Regions from separate parts of the Cronobacter sp. 153480017-3 genome, predicted to be linked through region 2. Evidence: predicted binding sites of a transcription regulator. Region 2 holds the regulator's gene; the other holds the start of a gene.

Region 1 (4,425 bases), on a different contig from region 2:
AATTTTTGCCACCCTTATGGCTTCGATGAATTTGATTTCAGGTCAATTTTTCCCTTTTCACCGGGCGAAAATATATCTCTCGCCCCCTCTTGAAAGTCGTCCCGGCCGGGAATAATTTAGCTTCTTCACAATTTTGAAACGATGCGTTGTTTAGTTGCAGGTGAATGATGAGCGATCTGAACCCGTGCATGACGTGCGGAGCCTGTTGTGCTTATTTTCGTGTCTCTTTCTACTGGGCCGAAGCGGATGACGCGGGCGGCCTTGTCCCGGCGGCGCTTACCGAGCCGCTCACTCCTTTTCTGCGCTGCATGAGCGGCACTAACCAAAAACAGAGCCGTTGCGTGGCGTTGCAGGGCACGCCTGGCGAGGCGGTGCGCTGTACTATCTATGAAAACCGACCGTCGCCGTGTCGCGAGTTTGCGATGTCCGGCGAAGGCGGCGTGGAGAACGAGGCGTGCAATCGCGCCCGCGCCCGTTACGGTCTGCCGCCGCTTCCTGACAATTCCTTACCTGCTGCCGCCCTTTACAGCCCTGCCACTGCGCCATCATCCAGGGTACAATCGTCGGCGGAATAATATCTGCCAACCCAAGGAGTGTGCATGTCAATCACGGCAAAATCCGTTTACCGTGACACGGGTAATTTTTTCCGCAATCAGCTCGTCACCATCCTGCTGATTGCGCTGCTTTGCGCCTTTATTTCTATGATCCTCGGTCACGCCTTTACGCCGAACGCGGATCAGCTGGCTATTCTGAGCGAGGGCGACGCCATGACCAACAGCGCCAGCCTGTTCGAACTGGTGCAAAATATGACGCCGGAGCAGCAGCAGGTTCTGCTGAAAGCCTCGGCGGCGTCGACATTTTCTGGCATGTTCGGCAATACGCTGCTGGTGGGCGGCGTGCTGGTGCTCATTCAGGCGGTTTCCGCCGGGCAAAACGTCAGCGCGCTGCGCGCCATCGGGGCCTCCGCGCCGCTGCTGCCACGCCTGTTTATCCTGATCTTCCTCACCACTTTTCTGGTGCAGATGGGGATCCTGCTGGTGGTCGTGCCGGGCGTGATCCTCGCGATTGTATTGTCGCTGGCACCGGTAATGATGGCGCAGGATAAAGCCGGGATTTTCGGGGCGATGCGAAACAGCATGCGTCTTGCGTGGCGCAATATGCGTCTCGTCGCGCCTGCGGTGCTGCTGTGGCTGCTGGCTCGCGCCGCCCTGCTGCTGTTCGCGCCCGCGTTTGCCGCGCTGACGCCGCAAATCGGCGCGGTGGTTGCCGGAACGCTGAGCAATCTGCTGACCGCGCTGCTCCTCATTTATCTTTTCCGGTTGTATATGCTTATCCGGGAATAACCCTTCTGCCCGCGGCGGTGGTCGCTCGCGGGCCTTTTACGGAACCGATGTATGAAGCAGTTACTCGATTTTTTGCCGCTGATCGTCTTTTTTGTCGTCTATAAATTGCATGACATATTCTGGGCGACGGCGGCGCTGATCGTCGCCACCGCGCTGGCAGTGATCTATAGCTGGTACAAATACCGCAAGGTCGAAAAAATGACCCTGGTGACGTTTGTGCTGGTCGCGGTGTTCGGCGGGCTGACTATCTATTTTCACAACGCGGAATTCATTAAGTGGAAAGTAACCATCATTTACGCCCTGTTCGCAGGCGCGCTGCTGATTGGCCAGTGGGTGATGAAAAAGCCGCTGATCCAGAGCATGCTCGGCAAAGAAATTACCCTGCCCGCGCATGCGTGGTCGCGTCTTAACATCGCCTGGGCGCTCTTTTTCATTTTCTGCGGTCTGCTGAATATTTATGTCGCGTTCTGGCTCCCGGAAGCGGTGTGGATGAACTTTAAAGTGTTTGGCATTCCTGGCCTGACGCTGGTTTTCACTCTGCTGAGCGGTGTTTATATCTACCGTCATATGCCGCAGGAAGAGAAATAACACCCTTCCGCTCCACTGAAAAAACGCCCTGTGGCTTATGCCCGGGGCGTTTTTTTTGCGCCAGCGTTCCTTAACTCCTCATATTTTTTAAGCCATTACTCTCATCTGCACAACGATAAACCAATTGTGGAGAAATCATGGAGAATCCCGATTTTATGTTGTAATGATAATTATTATCATTATCATGCGGGCGAATGATTACATTTCTACACATAATGGAATAATTGATAATGTTTGAAAAAAAGCGTGGCATTCGCACACCGCTGGCGCTGGCGGTAGCTTCACTGCTTGGTGGCGGCACAGGTTTTACACAGGCGGCGGAGATGAACGACGGCGATGTAATGGTGGTTCAGGCAACCGCTGAGCAGGCGCTGAAACAGCAGCCCGGCGTCTCCATTATCACCGCAGAGGATATCGAGAAAGACCCGCCCGTGAACGACCTTTCAGACATTATTCGCAAAATGCCCGGCGTCAACCTGACCGGTAACAGCGCGAGCGGCAGCCGCGGCAACAACCGCCAGATTGATATTCGCGGCATGGGCCCGGAAAACACTTTAATTCTGGTTGATGGCGTCCCGGTCAGTTCGCGTAATGCCGTGCGCTATAGCTGGCGCGGCGAGCGCGACACGCGCGGCGATACCAACTGGGTGCCGGCGGAAATGGTCGAGCGCATTGAAGTGCTGCGCGGCCCGGCGGCGGCGCGTTACGGCAGCGGGGCTGCAGGCGGCGTAGTGAATATCATTACCAAACGCCCGACGAATGACTGGCACGGCTCGTTGTCGCTTTTCACTAACCAACCGGAAAACGATAAAGAAGGCGCGACGCGTCGCGCAAACGTTAGCCTCAGCGGCCCGCTGGCGGGCGATGCCCTGACGATGCGCCTCTACGGCAATATCAATAAAACAGACGCCGACGATTACGATATCAATACCGCGCAGAACGGCTCTTACGCCGCCGGGCGCGAAGGCGTGCGCAATAAAGACATCAACAGCGTTATCTCCTGGAAAATCACGCCGGAACAGATGCTGGATTTCGAATATAGCTACAGCCGCCAGGGCAATATCTACGCGGGCGATACGCAAAACAGCAACAGCAACGCCAGCCCGAACGGCCTTGTTCCGTCGCTTTATGGTCATGAGACTAACCGGATGTATCGCCAGAGTTACGGCATTACCCATAACGGCCTCTGGGACTGGGGCCAGTCGAAAACCGGTTTTTATTACGAAAAAACCAATAATACCCGTCTTCAGGAAGGCACCACGGGCCGCGTGGAAGGCATGATCACGGACGATAAATACACCACCAGCCGTCTCGAAAACTATCGCGCCAGCAGCGAAATCAACGTGCCCCTGGAATTAATGGTAGATCAGACCGTCACGCTCGGGGCCGAGTGGGATCGCGCTGAGCTTAACGATCCGGCCTCCATGCAGGCCACCAACGTCAGCGGTACAACCATCGGCGATATCTCCGGCGATGCTGCCTCGCGCAGCAGTAAAAACAGCGCCACGACGGGTGCGGTCTGGTTCGAAGATAATATCGACGTGTTGCCCGGCACGGCAGTAATTCCGGGGCTGCGTTACGATCACCACAGCCAGTTTGGCGGTAACTGGAGCCCGAGCCTGAACGTGTCACAGGAACTTGGCGATAACGTTAAGCTGAAGGCAGGCATCGCGCGCGCCTTTAAAGCGCCAAATCTGTATCAGTCGAGCAAGGGTTATCTGCTCTCCACGCGTGGCAACGGCTGCCCGATTGGCGTGAGCGGCAGTTGCTATCTGCTCGGCAATGACGATCTGAAACCAGAAATCAGCATCAATAAAGAGATTGGGCTGGAATACACCAAAGAGGGTTTTGATGCCGGCCTTACCTGGTTCCGTAACGATTACCGTAACAAAATTGTCTCCGGCGATCGCGTGGTGGGCATCGCCTCTAACGGCAACAATATTTTGCGCTGGGAGAACGGCGGCAAAGCCGTGGTCGAAGGGCTGGAAGGCAACCTGACGATCCCGGTCATGAAGGATGTGCTGAGCTGGCGCACCAATGCGACGTATATGATTAAGTCGGAAATGAAAAAGAACGGCAACCCGCTGTCGGTTATCCCGAAATATACCGTGAACACCATGCTCGACTGGCAGGTGACTGACAAGCTCTCCACCAATTTGAACTGGACCTTCTATGGTCGTCAGAAACCGCGCCAGGCGGCGGAAATTCGTCTTGAAGACGGTGGGAACCTTTCGCGTAAAGAGGTCGGCGCGTATTCCATCGTCGGCGTGGGCGTAAACTATGCGCTGACTAAAGATTTGCGCCTGAACGGCGGCGTCAGCAATCTGTTCGACAAAACGCTGTATCGAGAAAACGAAGGCGCTTCAACGTATAACGAACCGGGCCGTGCGTACTACGCGGGTGTGACGATGTCGTTCTGATGCCTCATGGGGGAGGCGCGCCTCCCCTTTTACCACAGCAAGATAACCCCGCTTTTCCCGTTTTTTCCTGCCTT
Region 2 (4,425 bases):
AGGTGATTCTTATCGGTCATTCAATGGGCGGCAAAGCGGCAATGGCGGTGACCGCCCTCGCGCCGGCGCGCATTGAAAAGCTGGTGGCGATTGATATCGCGCCGGTGGATTATCAGGTGCGCCGTCACGATGAAATATTCAATGCGGTGAACGCGGTGAGCGACGCGGGCGTTACCTCACGCCAGCAGGCGGCGGAGATTATGCGCCAGCATATCCGCGAGGAAGGCGTGGTGCAGTTTCTGCTGAAATCGTTTATCGATGGCGAGTGGCGCTTTAATGTGCCGGTGCTGTGGAATCAGTATTCGCATATCGTCGGCTGGGAAACGGTGCCTGCCTGGCACGGCCCGGCGCTGTTCATTCGCGGCGGCGCGTCGCCTTATGTGGAAGAAGCGCACCGCGAAGCGCTGCTCTCACAGTTCCCCAAAGCCCGCGCGCATGTGATTGCGGGTGCAGGCCACTGGGTGCATGCCGAAAAACCGCAGGCGGTGCTGCGCGCGATTCGTCGTTTTCTGGAAACTGATTAAAAACAGACCGACCGGCGCCGTCGCGCGCTGGATGCGTTGGCGCGCTTCGCTCCCTGATGTATGATGGCGCGCTGAAATACCGCCGGGCTCCGCCACGGCAGCCTGTTTCCCCTGTCTATACTCATACCATGGCAAAAGAACAAACGGACCGCACAACGCTCGATCTCTTCGCGGATGAACGCCGTCCGGGCAGACCGAAAACCAATCCGCTGTCGCGCGACGAACAGCTGCGCATCAATAAGCGCAACCAGCTTAAGCGTGACAAAGTTCGCGGGCTTAAGCGCGTGGAGCTGAAGCTGAACGCCGACGCGGTAGACGCGCTGAACCATCTCGCGCAGGCGCGCAATATTAGCCGCAGCGAGCTGATAGAAGCGATGCTGCTTGCGCAGCTGAAAGCCTTGCAGGAGTAAGGTCTGGTCTGAATTTTACCCAAAAGGACCGGGCAATGTAGCAGAGAGTGCACCCGGCGCCTGATAGCGTTTCCGCACCTTCTTCTGTTCTGCTATGATTGCCCTATCTGTGGGCGTTATGCCAGCACCATCACATTTAGATTCAAGAGGTTATTCTTCTTATGGCAATCGTAGGCATCTTTTTCGGCAGCGACACCGGCAATACCGAAAATATCGCAAAAATTATCCAGAAACAGCTCGGGACTGACGTTGCTGAAGTGCATGACATTGCTAAAAGCAGCAAAGAGGATCTGGAAGCATTCGATATTCTTCTGCTTGGCATCCCGACCTGGTACTACGGCGAAGCGCAGTGCGACTGGGACGATTTCTTCCCGACGCTCGAAGAAATTGACTTTAACGGCAAGCTGGTGGCGCTTTTCGGCTGCGGCGACCAGGAAGATTACGCAGAATATTTCTGCGACGCGCTGGGCACCATTCGCGACATCATCGAGCCGCGCGGTGCGACCATTGTTGGCCACTGGCCGACCGAAGGTTACCACTTTGAAGCTTCTAAAGGCCTCGCTGATGACGACCACTTCGTTGGTCTCGCGATTGACGAAGACCGCCAGCCGGAACTGACCGCGGAACGCGTTGAAAAATGGGTCAAACAGGTGTCCGAAGAGCTGCATCTGCAGGAAATCATCAACGCCTGATGATAAGCGGCGCGGGCACCGTTCCGCGCCGTTTGATAGATAAAAGCAATGAAAATAATTGCTACAAATTTTTAACTTTCCCTCACTACGCTGTACAATGGCTTTCTTAATTATCAGGCTCTCCACGTGAAAAACGCTGGCTGGCCCACGATTTTTAAGCCCTTTTTTGCCGGACGCTTGCGGTTTTCATTTAGGCATGTCAGTTCTATAATGAGACGCATTCATCTTCGGCGTATCCGATGTATCGCTCCCTTCCGGAGCGAGTCGTTAAGCAACAGGACAGATTCCGCATGACTGACAACAATACCGCATTAAAGAAGGCCGGCCTGAAAGTCACGCTTCCTCGATTAAAAATCCTCGAAGTGCTGCAGGAACCGGTCAATCATCATGTCAGTGCGGAAGACCTCTATAAGCGTCTGATTGACATGGGTGAAGAGATTGGCCTTGCCACGGTCTATCGCGTACTTAACCAGTTCGACGATGCCGGCATCGTCACTCGTCACAACTTTGAAGGCGGTAAATCCGTTTTCGAGCTGACGCAACAGCATCATCACGATCACCTGATTTGCCTCGATTGCGGCAAAGTGATCGAATTCAGTGATGATTCTATTGAAGCGCGTCAGCGTGAAATCGCCACGCGCCACGGCATCCGCCTGACCAACCACAGCCTCTATCTGTACGGTCACTGCGCCGATGGCGACTGCCGCGAAAATGAACACGCCCACGAGGCTGGCGGGAAATAACGCTCGCTATACTGCATTATCCCAGGCCGACATTTGTCGGCCTTTTTATTGCCTGAAACCCCTTTAACAAAAATATAGATGTATTTTTTTAGATAAAATTTGAAAACTAGAGTGTTTTAATACAGCGCACAATGCTTAATTAAACCACATATATTTTTTTAAATCGAAATTCAGAAAAGATAAATATCTTTATCACTCAATCGGTTAGAGATGAGATTATCCCTGTTTTTCCTTTTCTGTTCTCTGCCCCTTATTGCAGCCATAAAAAAGCATCCATTAAGATACAGCAACGATTTAATTTTATTTTATTAAGGTAACCAACATGGTCTTACCCCCTAAACCGCTTGCTGAGATTTACCGTATTGCGGATATTTTTAATAGCTACGGCAACTGGTCTCGTGCAGAGAAAAATACGCTGATCCCGCTTCGGGACGGGGAGATCTGCATCATTCGTGGCGGTCAGTTCTCTCTGATGCGCCAGAGTGACAGGCTGTTGCTGGAAAAAAGCAGCGCACCCTCTGTGCTGGGACTGGCGAGGAATTTAGGCAAAACTCAATTCGCCAAATTACAGGCTGATTCCGAATGCCATTACCAGTTAATTCCTTTTGATTATTTCATTCAGGAAATTGAGAAAAATCACTGCCAGTTACATCTGCTTATTTTGTCCTCATGGTTTATTAATATGCTTTGCTATCGCGAAGAAATTATGATGGGACGAAACAGCTACAGCATGATTAAAGCGAATATCGATTGTCTCGCGACAATGGATGAGTTCATGCGTAACCGGATTAACGTGGCCGACTATATCGTTAAAAAAACCAATCTTTCCCGCAGCATGGTGATGAAAACCCTTTCTCAGTTGCGCGGTGCGAAAAATATTGAGATAAGCAAAGGCAAACTGGTTGCGGTTCACCATCTGCCTGAATCGCTGTAGAGAGAGCGCCCGCTCATAAGAAAGCCAGCCCGGAGGCTGGCTTTTTATTGCGTTAGGGCTGTACGTTATCCACGCGGCTGTAACGTTTACCGTCGCTGCTCACGCTTCGTACCTGTACGGCACCCGTCACGCGTGGCGGCTTCGCATCATCGTAGCGCTGCCAGTGCGCGCCGCCATCAGTCGAGTATTCCATGCCGACACCTGGCAGACTGACGTTCATCTGCAACACGCCGTCGTGAATGCGCGCGCCCGGCACCGGCAGGCGGAATTGCACGCCCGCTTTTTCAAGCTTCGGCAGCTCACGGCTGCCCGCCAGGTTCGCAAAGCGCGTCCAGTCATCATGCAGCGCTTTTACATCCACCTGATGGGTTTCGCCGCCTTTATATTCGCGACCAGCCTGATAATCCTGCTCCCAGGCCGCGCGATGCCAGGCGCGTTCAGCTACAGCCAACAGACGCGGGTACATCATGTACTCCATTTGCTTATCGGTACGCACCACTTCGCTCCAGAGCTGCGCCGAGAGACCATACGCGCCTGGCCAGGGTTTGTCCGACTTAGCGCTGAACGCGTTGCCATCGCGATCGACCGATGTCTCGGCGTTTTGCGGGAGGTTATCCGGCGCGAAGCTGAAAATCTTACGTTCGTCGCTAAAGCGAGTGCCCCAGTAGTAGCCGCTCTCCGCCGGATTCACTTCGTTCGGGAAATCGAGGTAGACGTAATCGGGGTTAGAAACCACCACGCGGAAACCTTTATTCGCCCAGTCGTTCGCTGTATCAAAGCCTCCCCAGTAGAGCGTATCCCAGAAGTTGACGTTGACGTGCGAGGTGGCGAAAGCGCTCGCGTCTTTCGCGTCCTTAAGCCCGTCCTGCCACGCCTGCATGGTGTCGATGCCATGCGCTTTGACCAGTTTGCTCACTTCCACGCCAAAATAGCTGGAGAGGTGCTCGACATCAGCGACGACACCGTCCTGCACCATTTTCTGACACACCGGCGAGCGCGCCCAGGGCTTATCCTGACGGCTCTGATCGATAATCCCCTTCCCGGCTTCCGGTTTCGCTTTATCGGTATAACCCGCGCCGAGGTAGATATTTTTTGCCTCATCGCCGCCAAAATGCCAGGTGG

The links. Region 2 encodes Fur, which represses iron uptake genes when iron is present. Its sites were predicted from a motif close to ATAATAATGAGAACNACTATCAA; they were not measured.
Region 1: a site for Fur is predicted at 2,095-2,117, ahead of ACUW6V_RS02025 (TonB-dependent siderophore receptor). Genes of this name have one in related genera too.

The regions. Positions count from the first base shown of each region.
Region 1 is NZ_JBSEYN010000001.1:411,295-415,719, forward strand. Features, by position in the region: gene ACUW6V_RS02010 (YkgJ family cysteine cluster protein) at 168-575, shown strand; gene ACUW6V_RS02015 (YciC family protein) at 600-1,343, shown strand; gene ACUW6V_RS02020 (septation protein A) at 1,395-1,931, shown strand; gene ACUW6V_RS02025 (TonB-dependent siderophore receptor) at 2,162-4,351, shown strand.
Region 2 is NZ_JBSEYN010000002.1:150,736-155,160, reverse strand. Features, by position in the region: gene ybfF (esterase) at 1-524, shown strand, start outside; gene ybfE (LexA regulated protein) at 653-934, shown strand; gene fldA (flavodoxin FldA) at 1,096-1,626, shown strand; gene fur (ferric iron uptake transcriptional regulator) at 1,917-2,369, shown strand; gene ACUW6V_RS05190 (helix-turn-helix domain-containing protein) at 2,692-3,303, shown strand; gene ACUW6V_RS05185 (beta-N-acetylhexosaminidase) at 3,356-4,425, opposite strand, start outside.